4 regions of the Paenibacillus vulneris genome follow, and region 1 is predicted to be linked to each of the others. Evidence: riboswitches for the same ligand, from Rfam matches in the RefSeq annotation. Region 1 holds a riboswitch; each other region holds the start of a gene.
What was found. A riboswitch is a leader RNA that binds a small molecule or an ion and turns the genes downstream of it on or off. The one in region 1 is predicted to bind cyclic di-GMP.
Positions count from the first base shown of each region.

Region 2: it holds a riboswitch for cyclic di-GMP, as region 1 does, so the genes downstream of both, ABEA66_RS19070 (chemotaxis protein CheX) here and ABEA66_RS25400 (transglutaminase-like domain-containing protein) in region 1, are expected to answer to the same signal.
Region 3: it holds a riboswitch for cyclic di-GMP, as region 1 does, so the genes downstream of both, ABEA66_RS27355 (response regulator) here and ABEA66_RS25400 (transglutaminase-like domain-containing protein) in region 1, are expected to answer to the same signal.
Region 4: it holds a riboswitch for cyclic di-GMP, as region 1 does, so the genes downstream of both, ABEA66_RS23640 (hypothetical protein) here and ABEA66_RS25400 (transglutaminase-like domain-containing protein) in region 1, are expected to answer to the same signal.

Region 1 covers NZ_BAABJG010000029.1:113,225-118,962, reverse strand. Annotated here, with positions in the region: gene ABEA66_RS25405 (collagen binding domain-containing protein) at 1-2,252, opposite strand, end outside; gene ABEA66_RS25400 (transglutaminase-like domain-containing protein) at 2,486-3,289, opposite strand; cyclic di-GMP riboswitch class I at 3,300-3,390, opposite strand; gene ABEA66_RS25395 (class D sortase) at 3,463-4,149, opposite strand; gene ABEA66_RS25390 (YkvA family protein) at 4,361-4,753, opposite strand; gene ABEA66_RS25385 (hypothetical protein) at 4,960-5,634, shown strand.
Region 2 covers NZ_BAABJG010000021.1:152,180-157,917, reverse strand. Annotated here, with positions in the region: gene ABEA66_RS19090 (amidohydrolase family protein) at 1-147, shown strand, start outside; gene ABEA66_RS19085 (sugar ABC transporter substrate-binding protein) at 166-1,551, shown strand; gene ABEA66_RS19080 (carbohydrate ABC transporter permease) at 1,575-2,504, shown strand; gene ABEA66_RS19075 (carbohydrate ABC transporter permease) at 2,524-3,381, shown strand; cyclic di-GMP riboswitch class I at 3,548-3,632, shown strand; gene ABEA66_RS19070 (chemotaxis protein CheX) at 3,732-4,181, shown strand; gene ABEA66_RS19065 (sensor histidine kinase) at 4,307-5,416, shown strand; gene ABEA66_RS19060 (efflux RND transporter permease subunit) at 5,693-5,738, shown strand, end outside.
Region 3 covers NZ_BAABJG010000035.1:45,297-51,034, reverse strand. Annotated here, with positions in the region: gene ABEA66_RS27375 (sensor histidine kinase) at 1-90, shown strand, start outside; gene ABEA66_RS27370 (sensor histidine kinase) at 71-415, shown strand; gene ABEA66_RS27365 (histidine kinase) at 521-697, shown strand; gene ABEA66_RS27360 (sensor histidine kinase) at 764-1,072, shown strand; gene ABEA66_RS36435 (S-layer homology domain-containing protein) at 1,112-1,414, shown strand; cyclic di-GMP riboswitch class I at 1,583-1,668, shown strand; gene ABEA66_RS27355 (response regulator) at 1,754-2,467, shown strand; gene ABEA66_RS27350 (hypothetical protein) at 2,693-3,253, shown strand; gene ABEA66_RS27345 (RNA polymerase sigma factor) at 3,854-4,273, shown strand; gene ABEA66_RS27340 (DUF6075 family protein) at 4,392-4,799, shown strand; gene ABEA66_RS27335 (C40 family peptidase) at 4,832-5,738, shown strand, end outside.
Region 4 covers NZ_BAABJG010000027.1:158,269-164,006, reverse strand. Annotated here, with positions in the region: partial or broken gene ABEA66_RS23655 (adenylosuccinate synthetase) at 1-232, opposite strand, end outside; gene ABEA66_RS23650 (LysR family transcriptional regulator) at 343-1,242, shown strand; gene ABEA66_RS23645 (nuclear transport factor 2 family protein) at 1,402-1,815, shown strand; gene ABEA66_RS23640 (hypothetical protein) at 1,944-2,243, opposite strand; cyclic di-GMP riboswitch class I at 2,344-2,434, opposite strand; gene ABEA66_RS23635 (MDR family MFS transporter) at 2,516-3,739, opposite strand; gene ABEA66_RS23630 (esterase-like activity of phytase family protein) at 3,885-5,372, opposite strand; gene ABEA66_RS23625 (YuzB family protein) at 5,568-5,738, opposite strand, start outside.

The DNA of each region.
Region 1 (5,738 bases):
TCCCCGTCCTGCTTACCGTTTTTACTTGCGTACTCTCCCCCTCGAGGGATAGTTACGGAAGCGGTCAGCTTGCCGGAAACAGGATTCGTACCGTCGAACAATTGCGCTGTGTTGCTGACACTGCTGCTTATCAGCTCTCCATCAAGACTTGTATTGAAGACAAGATAATACGGAGTCGAGATCGGTTGTAAGAACTTCACGACCAGCTTGTTGCTGTTATCAACCGTATAGCTGTAATACGTGCTATCGACTACCGTCCCCTTCGACGGGTTTCCGTTCGGAGGAATCGTCATGTTATACAGCTTAAGGGAGCCTTCAACCAGCTTCTGCTTCGATTCCAATAGATCCTCGATCACGGCATCCGCAACGGCTTTCCCATTGTAATTGACACCTACCGTCCACGTGATCTCTTTGGACGAAGCATTATAAGAACCATTCTTGAAGCCGTTTTGCTTCACTTCGTTTCTTGGAGTGAAGGTTGCGGTAACCTTTTTCGTCCTTGCGTTTGAAGCGTCGTCCATCCAGTCGATTTGAGCTTCATTAATAAAACTAATCGTGCTCCCCGCAGGACTGATCCAATCAGGATGGAATTCCGTCGTGTAGCTTACCGTGACAGGCTCTGTAAGAGGGTCCTTCCAATTCAATATGAACCCTTGATCCGGTTGAACGCTGCTGTCCACAGCATATTGGGCTGCCGGAATCACCGTGCCGTCTTTGGCTTTCACAACGAGCGAATCAGGAATGAGGCGCAGCCCTTTTTTAGGGAAGGTGTCCGTCACCTTGATGCTGCTCATCGGCTGACTGTCGCCATTAATGGTGAGCTTCCATGCGACGGTCTTGGCGGCATAATCCACGGATCCAACGCTTTTCACGATAACCGCTTGCTTGATATCCTGCTTGGACGGATTTGCGGAAGTCCCGCTGCCCGAATAAACATTGTTCGTTATCGTGGTATCGTCAATCACACGGTTGACGCCTTTCGTCTGATACGTAATCTTGTAGGCCGATGTCACCGGATTCTTGAACTGCAGCTTGAAGCCTGCTTTACCCGCGGCGGCAGCTACAGGGCTTACCGTATACTCCGAGGCAGGCAGCTCCGTGCCCAGAAGCTCCTTGCCGGTAGCATCCAACGTTACAGGATATACGTGGAAAGAGCCGGTAACCAATTCTTGCGAGTCATTGAAAGAATCGAATAAATAGGCCTCTGATTGTGCTATGGACTTCTCGTTGTAGTTGTACTGGATGGCCCAATCGATCGTTTGTGCAGCCTGGTCATACTTGGAAGGATGCTTGTCCAGATCGCTCACGCGCTGGATGGTCACCGTCGCCTCAGCTTGAGAGGCCGGCTTGTTGCTTCCTTCAAACGTTGCCGTATTCACGAACGTTCTTACGCCGGAATCCGTGATCGGAGTCGTGTACTGTATCCGGTATGCACTTTGGATCGGGTTATCCGTAAAGCTTACTTGCAGAACATTTCCTGCCGTGTCCACCTTGTATTTGCCGGCGTCAACCAAGGAGCCTTGGGTTACCGAGCCGTCCAGGTTTACATTCAGGCTATAAACGGCAACCGTTACCGGTGCCGCCAGGCCTGCCGGCATAGGGTCGGTGACAACCGCATGCTGCACGGAATCCAGCGACTTGTTCACATCAATCGTCCAATCGATGTTCTTAGGGTTAAAGCCTTGAGGAACACCGCTTTTTCCGATGGTCGATGTGACGTTAGGCTTAAAGATAAGCGTAAATACCTGCTCTCCGGATTGAACCGGAATTTTAATAACTTGCGTCGTGCTTCCTGTTACTGTCTTGATGTCGAATTGCGTGTCAATGGTGAGGGTCCCCCGCACCTGGCTATGACTTTCGATATAGCTGTTGAAGGTCATGAGCACTTGGTGACTGTCCTTGCTGACCTTGAACGTTCCTATGTCTTCATCACCGTTCCGTAATGGCCCGCTGATATCATTGAAGAGCAAGAACGCTTGCGGCAGCGTGAAGGCAAAGGTATCCCCGCTGTGGTAACCATGGTTGTCAGGCAAGGACCAGGTGTAATCCAATCGGACCTTGGAGCCCTGCTCGTATACATTGCCGGTGACGGCTTGTCCTGCTTTGTCGTATACCGTCATGGTTACGCTGTTGATGATGTTGCCGGTAATAGTGCCTGAGGCAAAGGCCTGAGTCAAACAACCGACTCCCGATAGGCTCTGGATAACAAACAATAGAGCGATCAGCAGCGCACTGGTTTTTTTCCTCCACATATGTTTTTCCCTTCCCTCGTCCTTACTATGAATGAAACCCTTCTTATCACCCCTTTCACGTAGTCTAATTTCATAAATCCTTCTATTGGTTTCATTGCCGAAGTCATTGTAAATCACCGATCTGAATAATTTCTGAACAACAGGCCGCCATTCGATTGCACAAAAAAAGAACCCGCATCAAATGCAGATTCTTCAGGCTGCGATTTCCCGCCGGCTAGGCGAATGGAAGTTACTTAATAGATCTCAGTAACAACATAATCGGCACTGTTTTTTATCATGGTTGTCTCTTGCCCGCTTTGTACACGGGACGCGTCATAGGTGGTGTCGATAATGACCCATTCTTGAAGATCCTTGAGATATACTTGATTCCACGCATGATACACCTCGGGGGCATGGACCTCGTATCCCATTACCAATCGGGTCGGGATTCCCAAGCTTCTGGCCATTGCCGTGAAGGTAGCAGCATAATCAAAGCATATTCCGCCGGATTCCTCGTATACCTTATCCAAGTCAGGGATATAGCCTGTGTCTACAGTTTGCGCTTTACTCTCACTATATTTGTAGTTTTGCGTCAAAAAAGCATAAATCGCTTTGACTTTATCTTCATCGGTTGCAGCATGCGCGGCTAGTTTCTTTGCCTCCACTACAGCTTTGGTCGTCTCGTTCCAGCTCGCTATAGATATGGACTGCAAAAACACGGCCTGCTCATTCACCGTCTTCACGTCGACATTTTCCTGCAAAATCACTTGATATTTGTTGTCGGAAATCTGTTTCGCAACCAGTACATGGTAGCTGCCGTCACCCAATTGCAGAGGATAGGAGGCCCCGTCCACCAGGTTATAGTCCATTTGGACATCGCCCTTGGTTACACGCACAAGCGCCTTATGCTCCGGATCCGCATAATGGACCTTAATAATCCCGTTGCTCAGAGAGCTTTTATCCAGGACGGGTTGTCCGGCAGCGGCATGGGTTTCTTTAGGCGCCATAGTCAGAAATAGCGCAGCAATCAGCAACAATGCTCCTAATGTACGAAACATAGACTCTCCTTTCGGTAACTGGCTGCCATCCTGGTAGATTGACCAGGGAAGGCCCTATAGCTTTGCGTCTCCAGCTTTCGCTGAGTTTGCCTTTATCGGTGGAAAGCACCGAAAACTTATTTGGTTATCTATGAGTATAGCATACCATTTGTTTCCTCTCTAGTTCTAAATGCTCACTCTTCTATCAATTTTCCTTTAACTATGATGCGATGTGTCGGATTTTCCATAGGATGGCAAGTAATTAGCGTAATTTGCCGATCTTTGCCGTTTCCTTTCAGCACCCATACTTCCTCGGGAAGTACGTATTGCTTGCTTTCTACCTTATAGCGATACTGCTTGCTCCCCGTATCTACCTCTATGAGATCGCCCTCGGTCACTTCATCCAAGCGGTTAAAATTTTTGCCGTACGTAAGATTCCTATGTCCCGCAATGGCATAATTGCCGATTTCACCCGGCTTGCCTGTATTCGCCATACTGGCAACCGACAGCTTCAGATTCGCCGCCGTTGCGTTCTTGATGATAGGAAGCTTCAAGTCGATCTTATCGATCTTGAGGACGCCCTCCACATTCTTCTGCCCGATAGATAGAGGGACTGGGGTCGGTTCCGCCTTCAATGGCGCGGGCTGGACCTCTACCATATCCGTACTCAATGGAACGGGCGCAGGCAAAGAAACCGTTACCGGTTCCTGCTCCGGCTCCGGATCTGAACCGGCTTGATCTAGATACTGCAAGCTTTCCTGCCACTGCTCTAAAATCTGCTGCTGCTTATAGCTCTCGTAACGGTCATTCACCGTCGGGTAGGCCATCACAGCAATTCCAACGACAATGCACGCTGCGGAAATGATTTTTTTGATCCTCATGGCTTCTACCTCCGGTGATGGTTGGATCTATCTCATTCATTATAAACATTTTCTATTTGGTAAAAAAGGGAAGCCAATCTGAAACCTATCAGCTTCCGTTTCGGCAGACTATCGGATCCTATCACTCGTATACTAACAAACGCATTGCTGAATACATTCGTTACACATGCAAAAAGAGCACTGTGCGGTGCTCTTTCCTGTTTAGTATCCTCTATTCTACGATGTGAGCGTCGATATCTATAATGTCCTGGTGGTTGACGGCATCGTCTCCGAAAAGATCCTTCAGCTTCTCTTTGGCTTTTTGCTTAACGGAATCGTCTATGTTCATGGCAACGGCACCAATGGCCAGCATCAAAGCGCCCAAATCATCCGCATAGCCTACGACAGGCAGTATATCCGGAACGATATCGACCGGCAGGATCAAATAGCCGAGCGCACCATAAATTTGAATCTTCGCTTTTGTCGGCGTAGAAGGACTTTGAAGCGCATAGTATAAGAGCAGCCCGCTGTAAACGACTTTGGACCCGGCATCCTTCGCATGCTTTTTCAGCTTGGACCAGAATCCTTGCTCCGAATAGTGCTTTTCGTATTTGGAGTTTTCCATTTCCGATCACATCCTTTTCTCAATCAGCCGGACCCTTATACGAACATAGCGCAGGTCCAGCATACGCTCCATTTCTACACCCACCGCCCTATTTCCTTCTTTTTCAACTAATTTATCCATTACCCCGTCAGGAAGCGTTTACCAATTATTATCAACCTGCTATTATGAGTATAATGTCACCAAGGATCCGAAGGGATGTTTGTATCATGTTTTCTATCATTCATGTCTTTTTAGGATTATTCTCTTTTTTCTTCCTGCTGTTTATATTCAAAACCCTCCTATCCCTTATCCAATGGAATGGGCGGTTCAAGCAAAACCTTATCATCACAGCGATCTTGTTTGCGGCTGCGTTCGTCCTGTCGCGATTCATTGAGGATGGCCTTCGAATTCCTATCGTCGACGATTTCCCTGTCGTCCAAGGTTTGTTCATCATTGCTCTCGCCATATGGCTTATCATGACCTATGTGAACAACAAACGGCTTGGGAAGCAGTATCGAATGGGGGCACACAGCAGCTTTTCATGCCTTCATAAGTACGGCATTCCACAGATTCCGCAGACCGCGATGACCGCAATATATGTTACACCGGATAAGGTTGTTATAGATTGGAAAAACAAATATTTTGAGCTGCCGCTATATAAAATCACAGGGGCCGCTGCGGTGACGCAATCCATTTTGTCCAACAACTACGGCTATCTCACTCCTGAAGCAACGAAAAGGATAGGCCGGTATCTGGCCATACAGTATGGACTTCCCGGAGAACCGGCGAAGCTGCTCATTTTCGATATGAGTACGGTATTCAAAGCGAAAGCAGCCGCCTCTGCGGTAACCTATCATTTACAGGAATCGGCGCGGTCTGCGAATGGGACCATCCAGCTGTAGCCGAAATAAGTGATGCTGCGAGACATCCATAGGGATGTCTTTTTTTGTCGGGATATCCATTTCCGTTGCGGAGCCGCCCCGAAACAAAGGTATATAAGAGTCCC
Region 2 (5,738 bases), on a different contig from region 1:
AGCTTTCCAAGAGGCTATGTATACCGCTATTTACAGGATCAGGTCCGGGTTTGCCGGGAATTGAACTGGAGCGAGCGGGATATCGAGAACGTGTTCGGCAACAATGCGAGGCGATTGCTGAATGTTCCAACGAAGCTAACTGAATAGGAGAGAGGAAGGAAGAGCATGAAGAGAAGAAGGAACAGCCAATCCATAGACAGGATGAGAGCCGCTTTGCTGCTATCCGGCTTACTTATCGCTTTATCCGGCTGCTCGGGAGGGGCGGCCCAGCATGCTTCCGGGAAAGGAGACACACCCAAGGACCAGGAAGCAGCCAAATCGTCCGCCGATGCCGCTCAGTCCAAGGACGAGAAAGTGACCATCGAATATTGGCAGTATCAGTACCCGGCCAAGGTCGATTTGATCCATGCGCTCATCGAGGATTTTCAGAAGAAGCATCCTAACATTATTGTAAAGCAAACCAATTTTCCCTATGACCAATATAACGAGAAGGTGGCGGCGCTTGTTCCTGCGGGAAAAGGACCCGATGTCATCAACCTGTACTACGGCTGGCTGCCCAAATATGTCTCCTCGGGGTACTTGCAGCCGCTGCCGGACAGCGCCTTTTCGGAGGCGGCCATTAAGCAGGAGTTTTTCCCCTTCGTGGATACCGCCAAGCTGAACGGCAAATATTACGCCATTCCGACGGCTGTCCGTACCCTCGCGCTTTTTTATAACAAGGAGCTGTTCGCCAAGGCCGGGCTGGATCCCGCCAAACCGCCGGCAACATGGGATGAGCTGGTGGATTACGCCAAGAAGCTGACCCAGAAGGATAAGAACGGCCAGTACGTCATCGAGGGGCTGGCTTGGCAGCCGAACGCGCAGCTGCATCATTGGTACCGGGATGCGCTGGTGTATCAGGCGGGGGGCAAAGACATCAGTGACGATAGACGCAAAATTTTGTGGAACCAATCCCCGGCAGGGCTTGAGGCCTTCAAATATTTGATAGATTTGTCGCTTGTACATAAGGTGGGCACGAACAATTTTTATAATGATGACATTACGGCCTTCAAGGGCGGTCATGCGGCGATGAATATCGACGGTTCGTTCCAGCTCGGCGGCTTGAAAAAGGATGTGCCGGATTTGCCGTACGCGATCGCCCCGCTGCCTGCATATAAGGAGAAAGCGACGCAGGTATCGTTCTGGGCCAATGCCATTACGAAAAACGTGCAGGGCAAAAAGCTTGAAGCCGCCGCGGAGTGGCTGAAATATTTGACAAGCAAGGAAGTGCAGGAGCAATGGGTGGAGAAGGTCGGTGAGCTTCCGGCCAAGAAGGAGGTCGCTTTGCAGGAGAAATATGCCAAGGATGAGAAGCTGGGGCCGTTCATTCAACAGCTTGGCGTGGCACATGCCCATTTCTTCGTTGATGAGAAGCTGGAGCGGGACTACTTCACAGAGGCGGTCGATCAGGTCGTGCTGAACAAGGTGCCTTACGAGAAAGCTTTCGAGGAGCTTGTATCGAAGACGCAGAAGCTGTATGACGATTATTGGGCGAAGCAGGATAAGAAATGAGGCGGGAGTCAGGGGGAGTGTCTATGGAACAAGTAAATAAGCTTGCACTCCGTAAAAAGCCAATTTCCTTTAAAAGCGGGCTCAGCTATAAAAAGCAGCGCTATCTGTTTATTTACAGCTGCCTTCTGCTGCCCCTTCTTTTTTTTGTCATCGTACGTATTCTTCCTATTGCCTATGCATTCAACATTGGCTTCCGGGAGTGGGATTTATTGTCGGAGGAGAAGCCCTTCGTCGGATTCGACAACTATGCAGCGCTCTTTCAGGATACGAAGTTCATCAGGTCGCTCGGCAATACGTTCGTATATGTTCTGATCGGCGTGCCGGGGCAGTTGATCGCCGGTTTGGCGGTTGCGCTCCTTCTTCATAAGCTCCATGTATCCAGAGGCTTGTACCGGACCCTTTACTTTATCCCCTATATCACCAGTGTAGTGGCGGTAAGCTGGGTGTTTCGCTGGATTTTTATGAAAAACGGAGTTATCAATGCGCTGCTCCTGAAGCTGGGTCTCGAGCCGCAGCTATTCCTGGGCTCTCCGTCTCAAGCGATCTTTATTGTTATTGCCGCAATGATATGGCAGAGCATCGGGTTTCAGATGATTGTCTTTTTGAGCGGGCTGGAGAATATCCCGACCTTGTATTACGATGCAGCTTCCATCGACGGAGCGAACCGCTGGCAAAGGTTTCGTTATATTACCTTACCGCTGCTCAACCCGGTTCTAGTGTTCTCCGTCATTATTGCCAGCATCAGCTATCTGCAATCGTTCACCCAGGTGTTGAATATGACCTTGGGAGGTCCGCTGAACTCGACGGTTTCCCTGGTATTGTATATCTACGATATGGCCTTTAAGCATTTCAATATGGGAGAGGCGGCTGCGGCGACCGTGGTGCTGTTTGTCATTATTTTATTGCTGTCTCTGCTGCAGATGAAGATATTAAGCAGCAAAACAGAGTATTAGGCCCTAGGGGGTGAAGGCAGTGAAGGTTACAGGAAACGCCGGTGGAACGAACAAGAGGCGCCGGTTCGGGGCTACTATAGTTCTGCTTCATATCGTACTCATCATCGGAGCTGCGGGAATGGTATTTCCTTTTGTGTGGATGATCGCCACCTCCTTGAAGCTGCCGAAGGACGTATTCTCCTTGCAGCTGATTCCGGAGACGATGACCCTTGATAATTATGCGGCCTTGTTCGTCCAATCCCCGTTCGCCGATTGGATGCTGAACAGCCTGATCGTAGCCTGCATAACGACGGCAAGCGTGGCGCTGTTTGATACGGTAGCAGGCTATATTCTGGCCCGATTTTCATTTCACGGCAAGCAGGTTATCTTTATCGCCATCTTAAGCACGATGATGGTGCCTACGGAGATGCTGATCATCCCCTGGTATATCGCCTCTGTTCAACTGGATTGGGTAGATACGTATACGGGGATTTTGTTTCCCGGGATCATGTCGGCTTTCGGCATTTTCCTGATGAAGCAATTTATGGAGCAGGTTCCTCAAGAGCTGCTGGACGCAGCCAGAGTCGATGGTTTGAATGAATGGAGCATCATGGTGCGTATTGCGGTGCCTCTTGTTCGTCCCGCGCTGGCTGCATTAGGAATACTTACTTTTTTATCCAGCTGGAACGCTTTTATTTGGCCGCTTATTGTGACCCAGTCGCCCGAACGATTAACCATTCCGGTGGGCATATCCTTCTTCTCGAGCGAACAGAAGGACAGCAGCGGCTGGGCGATGATTATGACAGGAGCAAGTGTCTCGGTGCTTCCGCTAATCGCCGTATTCCTGTTGTTTCAAAAGCATATTATCCGCGGCATTGCATTAACGGGACTGAAATAGGTTCTTCACCACTTGGCGGGTACTTATATGAATTTGGCCTCTTTACAAATAGCCGGATATAGTAGTAAAGTCATGGAGATGCGGTTGGTGCTATAGGAAAACAAGTACTATTTTGCCAGCTTGTATGCTACAATGGATGTAGTTTGGCTATATAATCACCATGACAAATCGATAATGGCAAACTTGCCGAAAGGCAGGGACGCAAAGCCACAGGCCTAAAGGAGCATTCCTATGGCGGCTGGGTTACCGAAAACGGCGCATAGGTTCTAAGTTTTGCAAAAACAAGACTGCCCAATTTCGGGCAGTTTTTTTTAATTCTTATAACTTTCTTTGTAAAGGGGCTGTATCATGTGCAAGCAAACTTCGTGAACCCGTTCTTAACTTCATCACTTCATGTCATTGAAACGCTGATCCAAATTAAACCCATTGTCGGGCAGCTTAGTATGAGAACGATCCAATACACGGAGGATTACGTTTGGCTCAAAATCGGGATTCTAGGCCAGCTGCAAAAGGATATTATTTTTGGTATTCCCGAGACGGTTGCTTTACGGATGGTATCCGGGATGATGGGCGGTTACCCCCTCACGCATTTTGATGAGATGTGCCAGAGCGCGGTCGGCGAGCTGGGGAATATGATTAGCGGAAATGCCAGCACCTTGCTGTTTCAGCAGGGGATCGAAGTCGATATTACACCGCCGAGCCTCATTAATGGAGCTGCAAACCATTGGGGTGGCGAAGTGTTCAGTATTCCTCTTAGTCTGGAATCCATCGGAGAATTTCATATTTATATTTCCGCATAATAATGTATACTATTCCTATGAGACAAAATGTATATAAAGTCCTATAGTTTTGAGCATTGGACTTCCGATCTCTTTATGATATGTTATGTAATATCACACTCCTATATATAGGCGGGTTTTCTTTTATGGATGCAGAGCCTTTGTTAAAGCATGTAAGGGATAAGAAGTCACAGGTTATTGAGCAGTGGCAGAAGCTGATGGAGGAGCAGATTTTACGCGGGTATAATGTATCCAATATGATGCGCAGGGGCGACATCTATTTTGATTATATTACCGATCTTCATATTCCCCCGGAGCAGCATCCGATTCGGCAATTGGTTGACGATTGGTGCGGAAGGTTCGAGGAATTGGGGCTTCAAATTATTGATATTATTCAATGCTCTCACTCATGGCGCCGCGCCTTGCTGGATGTACTCGGAGATTCGCTGCCGGCAACCTTGTATCACCAAATTTGTCTTCGAATCGACGATTTCGAGGGAATCCTATGCAAGCATTATTGGCAGATTACATTGGCTTCAATGATAGAAAAAGATACGGCTATTCACCAGCTTCACGACGACCTGATGAATCTGATCGGGAAAATGGCCGCCAGCATGGCGCACGAAATTCGCAACCCTTTAACTTCTATTAAAGGGTTTATTAAACTGCTTCGTTCTAATATCCATTCTCTGCCAAAAGAGAAGATAGACTCCTATTTGGAGTTCATAGAGGATGAATGCAACAATATGCATATGCAGGTGACCGGATTTCTCAGCTTCTCCAAGAAGCCTATGGTGGAAGAAGAGAAGGAGCCGATCTCCGTCAAGCAGATGCTGGAATACAACCTGTCGTTGCTGCGCCCTCGACTAATTAATGAAAATGTCAATCTGTGCGTTAAAATTCCGGAGCATATGACCCTTCGCGTTCAGAGGCTGGGAATCCAACAGGTGCTGAACAATTTGATTAATAATGGTATCGATGCGCTCTCTCAAGCGAAGTATGATAAAAAAATGAAGATATCCGCCTTCGAGGACCAGCGTAAAGCCTATATTCACATTACGAATAACGGTCCTCCTATTCCGGCGGAGCTCGCCAAGTCGCTGTTTGTTCCATTTGTTACCAACAAAACGAATGGAACGGGTTTAGGTCTTACGATTTGCAAGCAAATTATGCATAAAAATGACGGGGAGATCTCGTTCTCCAGCACGGATAAGGAAACTGTATTTATGCTGACCTTTCCCAAGTCGGCTTCCTGAATAACTGAATCCATAATAGAGGAACTGCAAGCGATTAAGCTTGCGGTTTTTTTGTATGCACATATACCTGCAATAACTTACCAACGGTTAAATAAGGAGCCGGGAGGGGTTTGTTCATGCTCCGTTCATATTCGTGGTGTACTTTAATCGAAGAAATCGAATGTGCCCTGTCGTCATTCGTCCGGGCATAACGTGGATGCCGACGCTGATAAAGCAAAGCTCAGTACCGCTTACGAAGAAAGCTTTGCTCCGCAAAGCTCTTAGGAGGGGAACCCAATGAACAAACTGACCAGCTTCTCCATGAAAAATGTAGCTGCGGTGT
Region 3 (5,738 bases), on a different contig from region 1:
TTTCTGTGCGCGGACCGCAACATCCGGCTCGAAAACCGTGTCCCCGAACATTTGCCCTATGCGATTGCCGATGAAAGCCGGTTCGGCTAGATCGTCGGCAACCTGCTCGGACAACGCGGTCAAGCATACGGTGAACGGGAGCATTGTCGTCACAGCGGCGGAGAATCGCAGCATGATTGAAGTTTCGGTCAAAGATACGGGGGAAGGAATCGAAGCGCAGCACATCCCGCACCTGTTCGAAGCGTTCCAATTGTTTGATGAGCGAGCGGAACGCCGGGGCTTCGGGCTCGGGCTGTCCATCGTCAAACAACTGGTCGAGTTGCTAAAGGGAACCGTAACGGTATCTTCGACGAAAGGCGTCGGCACGACGTTCACATTCACCCTGCCGATCGCAGGCAACGCGGGAAACCGATAGCAGCTTCCCTGTTAAGCGAACGTCCGGTCAAAGCACCGGAGTACGCTTTCGTGACGCCTCATTATCTGAATTAAAAAGGGAAGCATACCAGCGGTCGATCTGGAAGTGGCGTTTCTGCATTCGCAGATCAAGCCGCATTTTTTGTACAACGTCGTTGCATCAAGTTATACGGATGCGGAACGTTCGCGAAAATTGACCGCGGATCTGGTCGATTATTTGCGAGGCAGCTTCCGGTTAAGCCATATGGAGAAGCGGATCGCTTTCGTGAAGAGTTCAACCTGATCCGGACATACGTCGATATTGAAAAAGCGCGCTTCAAGGATCGCTTACAATTCGAGGATGTACCGGGTGAGCATCCCTCCCCTGCTGCTGCAGCCGCTCGTCGAAAACGCGATTCGGCACGAGATCGGCAATCGGATAGAAGGCGGAACGGTCAAATTGACGACTTTTGAAACGGAGGGCGAATATTGGTTTGTGATTGAAGATAGCGGTGTCGGCATCGAGAGCGAACAGCTAAGTCGACTGCCGGCTTCCGGATCGGACAGGCGTCAGGGCGTCGGCCTGCTGAACATCAACAAGCGTTTGAGACACGAATACGGCATGGATCTGCGGATGTACGGTTATGCTAGCAGACGCACTGAGATTGGAGGGAACTGATGCAACCCTTACCTTCACGGATCAGACGAAGATCGGTGACTGGCCAAGCAGGCGGTTGCTCTCGCTGTAAAAGCGGGAATCGTCAGCGGGTACGAGGACGGCAGCTTCCGACCGGATGCTCAGATCACCCGAGCGGAGATGATATCGATGATCGCAAAAACGCTGAAAGTCTCACTTAATTCGCATACAACAACGGGCTTTGCTGATGACGAAAACATTCCGAGGTGGGCAAAAGGCTCGGTGGAAACGATCCGCAAACTAGGTATTATTGACGGCCGAACGGCAGCAAATTCGTTCCGGACATTACGGCCACTCGGGCGGAAGCGGTATCCATGCTGCTAAGGTTACAGGAACGAAGCGGTTACGGGTGTTTCAAAGACGACCGAGATGTAAAGGAGATGCCCCGAGGCATCTTCTTTCGTAGCCTTGCGAGCTTCCGGATTATGCTTAGTGGTGATGAAAAAGACAACAACGGACATGGGGCAGTATAACGAATGACGACAAGTTCCAACAGGAAAAAGGCAAACCAGTTCGAAAGACTGGGACGCAAAGCCACGGGTCTTCCGCATGCTTGCAATGATCGCCGGGTTACCCTCTCTAATGCTGTCAGGAAAAGGCACGGCCTTCCGAGGGTACGTGTCTTTTTTGTTTTTCCAGAACAATCAATGAGGTGATGAAAAGATGGAGGAGCGTGCAAGTTATGCCGTAGAAGTTGATGAAGTCGTGCGTTGGAAAGAAGGCAAGATCCAAGTATTGCTGGTGGACAGCGACCCCATTTGGCAACAACGGATGGCGGGGCTTATCAATGCAGAGCCGGATATGAATATATTTCATATTGCAACAAACAAGGAATCGGCCATTCGAGCGAGTGTGCAATTGGATTTAGACGTGATGATTCTTGATCTGATACTTCATTCATCGCAACAGGATGGACTCCATACAATTTCCGAAGTTCTGAAAATGAAATCAATGCCAATCATTATCTTGACCTCCCTCTACGAGCCTGAAATCATTGTGGAAGCTGTGCTAGCCGGGGCGATCAATTATATTACCAAGATAAACTATGCTGATGTCGTAAATGCCGTAAGGGAAGCGTATCGGGGGCAACCTTCTCTTCATGCCGATGTTGCATCCATTATCCGTAATGAAATTGGGCTGGATAAGCGAAAAGAATTACATCGAATGCTGACGCCCACTGAAAAAGAGATCTTGCAGTTGATCGGTTGGGGCTATAGACAGCCGGTGATCAGAGAGTTATTAGGCGTCACAGCGAACACCATGAAATCGCACGTTCGTAACATCATTCGAAAATTCAACGCTTGCTCCATTCATGAAGCGGCGGAAAAAGCAAAACGAAGAGGCTTGTACGATCGGCATGATCGAATCATGTGTTAGCGATTCGTACTCGATTCGAGTCATTTTGCGTTCATTCGACACTTTATGAATTGATAGCGTGATGAAAAAATCACCCTCCATATTTAAGCGCTTTATAGGTAAAATGGTAGGTGCAGATGGATATTATTAGGAGGAATTTACCGGAGGTGAGAGTCGTAAAAAGCGGAACGAAGGTTGTGAAAATAGTACCTTGTCAACTTATGCCAAACTAGAAAAGAAGGGAAGATGACGATAGAAATGGAGAGTGAACAACGTACAACGAAGTCGATTGACTGCCGAAACTGGCGGAAAACGTTAAGAAAGCATGCACAGCAAGGAGGGATTTGTGATGTCGCGGACCCGGTCTCCATTCCCTACGAGAAAGTTGAATCATGGCTAAAGTCCTATAAGGACTGGAAAGCGAGATTGAAGTATGTTCAATCCGAACTCACTTACATCCCAGAATTGACGCGCACCCTGGATATGGTTGCGGCTCATAGCAGCAGAAAACAGGAAACGGTATTGCGAACGGTCATTCGACGCATACAGATCACTGAACATGAAATCCCATTGTTGCTATCCAGAATCGGTCTGATCGACTACGCTCTCACGGCGCTCACCTCGGAAGAGGGCTTATTTGTTCGGTTGAGATATTTTGATAATCTGGCGTCCTCAGAAGCCATGAGCCGCCTGGCACTTTCCCGCCGCGCATACTTCTATCATCGGAAGCGAATTTTACGCAAAATCTACATGAAAATCAAAGATCGGACGGTTTTGCTGGATTTGGAGTCTTCTCAAGCAGATTGAATGAATTCAGAAGATTCGTTGCGCATAGATCTGTCCCAGTAATTCAATTTTGAGGATTGGAGTGCCGGAATTGCATCGAACATGCACCGAACGCTGCACCGGATGTGCCTTTTTTTGCACGAAGTATGCACACGATATGCACATGTTTCGTGTTATGATGATAGCGTGGACAGACAGTGCAGCGGTAGCAACAAGAAAACTCTGTGGTCACTCTTTATCAAGCGTCGATTCTTTCCCTGCTACCCAGCGGAAAGGATTACGGCGCTTTTTTTATTGTGTCAATGCGGTCGTCGGCTAAATCCCGGTTGCCAAGGAGCTGAACCAAGCTTAGGGCAGCACCATACATCATAGCCCGCCTAATTTCTCACTCGGTGTTGCCAGGTGAGAAAGAGGGTGAAGGTAATGTATCCCTATTGCTCTTAACTGCAAACGGCGAATTAATCGGCAAGAATGTAATCCAATTGGCCTGGTCGCAATCGCGCGTTGGCGCTCTCTGCGGGTGGGTCTTTTTTGTTGTGCTTCCTGCTTGTCGGGGAGCGTTGGCTGTCGCTCCCCCCCCTCTGTTTTGGTTTGCCATTAAACCAAAATGGAGGGACTTGAATGAAGAAGATGAATTTGCGAGATATGTATCCTTTTTTCAGGTCGGATGTATGGGTTGATGTAGATGAAGAGGTTGCCGATGAAATCCGTCGCTTTGACTTAAAAGAGAGCGCTTACAGACTGCGGACGTATCGTCATAGGGCCTATTATTCGCTGGATCGCAACGACGGGGTTGAGCAGCATGTTTTATTTCTCTCGATTTCACCGGAGGAGGTTTACGAGCGCAAGCTTTCACGGCAGCAACTCTATGAAGCTATGTGTCAATTGCCGGTGAAATCAGCCAGACGGATTTATGCCCATTATTTTTTGGGTATGAGCAAAGTCGATATTGCCAGAGCCGAGCATGTCGATGAGCGGGCGGTTCGTAAATCGATCCAACGAGGCTTGAAAAAAATGGAATACTTGCTCAAAAACATGTAATCGATTCGTCGGAGGGTCCGATTTTCCTGCCAAAATGAACGGTTATATAGAGGACCATGTTCAGACAGCGGCTGGTTGCAACCAGCCGCTGAATTCTCCATGAAAGGGGTATGTGACGATGCATCCGATTTGGTTTCGAGATGATGAACACGAGAGATTTTACGTTCAGATGTTGGATGCAGAGAAATGCAGCGATGGCTACCACCGGGCACTGTTCTATACATTGGGCATTTCCCGAGAAACCAGAAGTCATATCCGCGATTTATATGATTTCTCTAATGGCGGCATTAAGCCCGAAGGTCTTTCGGCCCCATGGCAAACCGGCGGTACCATCCGAGTGTGTCGGCTCGCCTTTAATTTATGGAACGGCTGGACCGAAGCAGGCGACGAACGTTACTCCACTCCCCACGAATTATTCGATTGCAGCGATGCCCCCTATTTTTTTGAAGCGATTCGTCTTCGTTACCCTGATTATTGCCAAAGTAACGAGAGAACGATCAAACGGCTGGCCGAACAAAACCGCTGAATGTCTGCCGACATTGGGAGTTGAATGGAACGATGAAGGAGATTAAAACGAGGAATGTTGTGAAGGACATTAAACGTTTGGAAAGATTCCCAAACGTGTTGCATCGTGTAAAGCGTTCAAGCGCTCATGCCAAGCGGCAAGTTGATCATGACAAGACGACTTCCCAGTCTCCAGTTGAATTTGCTCAGCGCCATTCCGCAGCGGCTACGAAAAAAACAATACGTGCCCAAATGGGGATGAGTGTGCGTATCAACAAGAGATTGATCCGGCACATTCTAAAAAGGAAGCCGTTTCCAGACGGTGATTCTGTCACAAGTCAGAGTCCGATTGATGTTCATACGGAGTCATCGATTTCGCGTACACCGCGACTTGCCCGTAGGATACGTCTGCGAAAGCCGGTTGATGGAAAATACATCTTGTCTTCTGGCTCGCATTCAGGAAAACAACGATTTATACGGAGCCGGGTCAATGCCCGGCTTCTGCATCGTTCTCGAACAGGCAGCTATCCTGACTGGATGCAAAAACGGGATATCGGCCCTCTAAAACCGGTCGGGAAGAAGGAATCATTCTCCGCCGCGGTATCTCATTCAGCAAATGGACGCGTGAAACCGTTAACCCGAGTCCCGTCTACTATAATGAAACAATCAGGTCATACGATCAAACGGAAAGCGCGAAATTTCAAGACGTTAGCGCCATTTATAAAAAATGGGCATCGGCTAGATCACGCTAACGATTATTCGGATGCTTCAACTGAAGGGAGAATGGATGCTGTCAAGGAAGCTCATCGGGCTGCGCATATGGCGATATCAGCTCGCCGGTCCATTCAAACCGCGCGTGCAGCCGCGAGATTGAATCGCCTTATCGTTAAATTGCTTGTAAGAGCCACTGCCTTGCTTGTCAAGGGATTGACGGCGCTTCTGGGATTCAGCGGTTCGGTAA
Region 4 (5,738 bases), on a different contig from region 1:
TATTGAGCGCCGCACCCGGCCCTATGACATTGATAACCCGTTCGTGGAAAACGCCGGAAGGAAGCATATGCAGCACGAACTTGCCGAATTCATTGATAATCGTATGCCCCGCGTTGTTGCCTCCCTGAAATCGAACCACCACATCCGCATCGGATGCCAGTAAATCCGTTACCTTCCCTTTCCCTTCATCTCCCCAGTTCGCTCCTACGACTGCCGTTACCGTTCCTTTCAAAGAGTATCCTCTCCTTTTTGATTTTGTAAGCCTCACATTGTCATTATATTGGTTATTGTGATATAAAAATAATGAATAATATGAATATCTACTATAAATGGAGATAATGGATGGAGACGAATCTGGAAGGATTAAAAGTATTTTTGGCCGTGGCCAAAGCCGGGAGCTTCTCGAAGGCATCCGAAGCATTGTTTATCACCCAGCCTGCGGTCAGCCATTCGATCAAGCAGCTGGAGGAGCAGCTGGGAGGTCCTCTGTTCTTCCGAACCTCCAGGGGCGTTAAGCTGACCGTAGAGGGGGAGGTGCTGCTTCGTTATGTGGATCAAGCGTTCCAGCTCCTGGCTGAAGGAGAGCGCAAGCTGACGGAAATGCATCAGATGCTTGGCGGCGTCGTGCATATCGGAGCTAATGATACCATTTGTAAGCACGTGCTGATGCCTTACCTGGAATCGTTCCACAATAGCTATCCGCAAGTGAAGATGCATGTAACGAACCGTACGACGCAGGAAACCGTCAAGCTCTTAAAGGAAGGGAAGATCGATTTCGGGGTCGTGAATCTGCCCATTCAGGATCATCAGCTAACCATTCGAAGCTGGAAGCCGCTGCATGATATCTTCGTTGCCGGAGCAAGCTATGCCGAGCTGATGAAAAGGCCGGTGACAGCCGCCGAGCTGGCCCTGCAGCCGCTCATTATGCTCGAGCGGGACAGCAGCATTCGTCAATATGTGGAACGTTTTTTCCATGGTCAGCAAGTTAGAATCACTCCGGAATTCGAGCTGGGGAGCATGGATCTGCTGATCCAGTTCGCCAAGGCAGGATTAGGCATTTCCTGCGTCACCAGGCAGTTCGTCAGCGATGAGCTGGCTTCGGGCGAGCTGTTCCCGGTGCTGCTGGAGCCCGAAATTCCTCCCCGTCATATCGGTATCGTGACCTTGAAGGATGTCCCGTTATCGATTGCGGCTACAACGATGCTTGATCTTTGTCTGAAGGACGGACCTGCCGCTCAATAGCCGGATAGAAGCAGCTTCTTATGAACAATTTTAAACTCCGACAAACATCTTTTTCAGTATGGCTATGTTGGTTTTTAATATTTCCGAGCATTGGTTCTATCATTTGTGTAATACTATGGTCGAAGAGGATTCCTTTTGGTTGAGAGGGGATAGTGAAATATGTCAGAGGGCAACATTGGATACGGTCAAGTGAACATTATTTGTGCAGAAGATTGTGGAAATGCAACAAAAAAAGAATTACTTAGAGCGTTTAATGCTGCCTTTGTACGTAACGATATTGGCTTCATCACGGATACCATCATAGAAAATATCCAATGGAATTTTATCGGCAGCAATGTATTACAGGGCAAGGATCAAGTGTTCAGAATGCTTGAAAAACTGATGGATAAAAAACCAACGGAGCTAGTTATTAGCAATATCATAACGCACGGATATTCCGGTTCTTTACATGGCACCCTAAAACTCGATGGCAACATTAGCTACGCTTTCTGCAATATTTATCGTTTCAATAGCAGTTTGAACAAAACAAAAATTAAAGAAATTACTACTTTTATTATTGACATTTCAAAGTAGTAATAGCTAAATCGGCCGCCTTTCTATTAGGCGGTTTCCTATTTGATCGAAAAACAACAGTTTAATTTCAATAGCCATATAAAAAAAAGAATGCACCGCTGCTTGCAGCAATGCATTCCTTTTGGCGGCTAAGCCAGCCTTCTTGCTTCGAGTCTGCAGCTTAAATAATCGTACAGGCTCAAAAACAAATCATTCACGAAATCGCACCGAAACGAGAATTTCACTTCCCCGCGCCAGTAAAAGGTCAGCAGATGGCTGTTTTTACCCATAACCATCTCTACGTCCCAACAGGGATGCTGCAGCTCGAACACTTCCTGGTTAATAAACATCTTGGGTCCTTCATTAGACAAATATACGCCGATCAAATTGCTTCCGAGCTTTGTAAAAAAGCCTTGCTTGGTCATAAACTCCCGTTCTTCACCCGACATGGCGAGACCCTCCTGACTGTAACTTTTGCGTACCCAAACACGACGAAAAGACCCCTCTGAGCCTAGGCAGGAGTCCGCTATCTATGCGTAACACCGTTCCTTCGGCAGCTGGCTGGCAAGAACCTCTGCAAGGATTCGTAGCCCCTGTAGCTTTGCGTCACAAGCTTTCACCTGCTTTGCCTTTTCGAGATCGAAATCTGTCAATTCGCGCAACAAAATACGACATTCCTAGCATATAAGATAGGCCCTAAGGAATACATATTCTTTAATACCTAATTTCGCAAATTTTCCACGGACTTTAGACCTAATTTATAAACTTGTTCTCCCCTGCGGTAGAATAAGGTTCCGAACAAGGTAATCACAGCCATTGTGACAAATAGTCCCGATCCGCCCCAATGCGTAAGAAGGACGCCCCCCACCATCGGACCTATGAAATGTCCCAAATTATTGAACGATTGCGCACCGAAATAAGTGCCCCTCATGCCTTCCGGTGCCAGCCGGTCTACCAGTACGTTTGCCTGCGGATAATTCAGAATTTCTCCCAGCGTGAAGAAGAACATGGATAGCATAAAACTGATCCAGCCCGCCGACAGAGCGAATCCGATATCCCCTACGGCAAACATCACGTTCCCGATTGCAATAGCTGTCATCGGCCCCCACCGTTCGAACAGTCTTGACAACGGAACTTGAAGCAGCACGACGACAACGGCATTCAGGCTCATAAGCAGCGCGAATAATGAGGCGCCGCCGGCAATATTTTGTTCAATATACTGCGATAAGGTCACGGTCATCTGGGAGTATCCGATCGCTCCCATGATAGCGCCGCCGATATAAAAGCGGAACACCCTGTCTTTTCGTACGATATTCCATGCGGATAATATCGTTACACTGCTGCGTTTCTCCCCCTCGATCCGTTTGATGCCGAACCTGCGCAGCAGCACTCCCAGACCTGCCGCATACAGAAGATAAAATAACCCCGTAATCATAAATGGCAGCCAAGCTTCCATCGTACCGAAGAAAGCGCCGAGCAGCGGCCCCACCGATACGCCTACATTAATGGCAATATACCGTAAGGAAAATACCTTGAGCCGTTTCTCCTTGACCGTCACGTCCGCCATTAACGCCTGGGATACCGGTTCGTATAAGGAACGGCAAAGTCCGTTCAGCATATTGAGCAGCATGAATGCAACCGGAGACTTCACCAAGGCAAAACCAAAAAATACGAGCACCCATCCGTACAGTGCCGCCAGCATGATGGTTTTCCGTCCCAGCCTGTCTGACAGCGCTCCGCCGACGAATCCTCCTACCGTGGAGGCTAACGGCCCTAATCCGATAATCATTCCTATGAGAACGGGACTGAGCTGCGTATCCTTGGATAAGTAGATAGCCAAAAACGGCATACTCATAGAGGAGGCTGTGCGGGCTAATATGGTTCCGAAAAGAAGAACGTGGACAATGGGATGATATTCACGAAAAAATGATGCTAATCGCTGCATGCAGTGTTCTCCTTTGCGGCCAACTCTAGTTTTTCTACCATTGGTAAATAAAAGATTTACTCATTATACTTCAAAACCTCCATCCTGTCTTTAGTCAAAAAAAGAGAGCCTCCCTCATGGGAAAGCCCTCTGGAAACATGTATTGTTATTTTAAATCTTCACTTACCTTGATCACGTACATTTGAGACGGGTTCTGGTTCAGCTTCAATTTGCCCTGATCATCGTAGCCGTCCACGCCAAAGTCGTTGTCGTTTACAACCGCAATCGTATTTTTATCAATGACCGTCAAGCCTTCCAATTTTTCATGTGGATAGCCTAGCTTGGCGACATCGACAACCAGTTCCTTCGTAACAGGAACGATTCCTTTCTCTTTCAGCTGCGCTATCGTCAGCTTCTCCAGATCGTTGCTGGCCTCAGTGCCTAACAGATTCGTTGCTTTGGAAAAATCCGCTCTGTAAATCCGCTTGAGCTGCGCTTCCTCTCCCGCGTTTTTATCACGCTCGTCTACCAGAACTACGTCAGAGCTAAGCGCGGACAAGTCGCTGATGACGACATCCTTTTGTTTGACATTTTTGAAGCTGCTTGCGTTTTCAGCAACATAGACGTACTCGCCGATGATTTTCTTGGTGGACAGATCCATCTTTAAAATCCGCAGATGGCGGGATTCCTCGCCGGTCTTTTTATCGGGTACCGCCATCGGACTTTGAATGGAGGTGTACAAATACTTCCCGTCCGGAGAAATGGTTACGCCCTCGAAGCCGCGATTGGCAATACGGTTGTTGTATACTGCAGGCAGCGTATCATAGATTTCCATCTGAGCGCCGGCAGCCACAAGCTTGTCCTTCGAGCCTTGAGGCACATAGCGGCCGATGACCGTTCCATCTCTCTTCACTTGAAGGATGGACGGACGGTATTCATCGGACAGCCAGAAGGTATCGTCGCTCGGGCTGTAGGCGATGCCCTCCAGATCCAGACCATCCGGATCGTAGCCCAGCTTCTTCGTGCCGGAGCCGTCATACGGTACCTCGTCGCTTCCTTCCAGGTTCGGCATTCCGGTCAATTCCGAGGTTTTGGAATAGACATCCGTTTTGCCTTCCGGTAAATGCAGCTTGATCGTTTCCAGCACTTCGATGGTTCCGTTCGCCGCTTTTATTTTATATATGCGCGGAGCGTACTTGTCGTCCGGGAACGTGCGCAGCTTGTCCTTGCCGAATTCGCCGTTCGGTCCGCGATCAGCCAGCGTATAGAACACATCGGCCGGATCGTTCGGCATGTGAAGCAGTCCGGAGAAGCCGCCTTCCTTAATTCCTGCCGTCAGCTCGGACGGGTTTTTCCATTCATGGATGGCCTCTACTTTAGGCTGCTCCTTTAGCTGAATCGTCTGGGTCGCTTCATTCCACTCTACCTGCTTGCCAAGTGCTTCACTGAGCGCACGCAGCGGCACGTAGGTACTTCCGTCGATGACGACTGCATCTTGATCCAGCTTCACCGGCTTGCCGTTGGATACGATATTGAACTTAACCGCTACCGCCTCCAATGCATTTTGCGCCGCTCCGGCCGCCTGCGTTCCCATTAAAGCAAAAACGGCCAATGATGCGATCAGCCATTTTCTTTTTCTTAACCACTTTTTCATAGAACCCCTCCGCACTCTTCATCGTAGACTCACGATTTCAAGTATAGAAGCGATTTGTTTATGGAATATGAAGGCCATTTGAAGATTTTGTAAAGACAACCTCATAGAGCCAGGACTTCACGTCGAACCTCCGGGTACTTTGCAGAATCAAAAAAAGAACGCCTAGCTTCAGCTAAACGTTCCCTTAATGTACAACTATCCTTTTTTGACATATTTACTGGCTTTCTCGATGGCTTCGTCCTCTGTAGCCCCTGTAACGTAACGGCCATTGATATAAATGAATGCAAATCTGGAGCAAGGACCACAGTACGATTTGCACGCCACTTTAATGTCGGCGTCCGGAGCCAGTTTTTGCAGCTTGGGCAG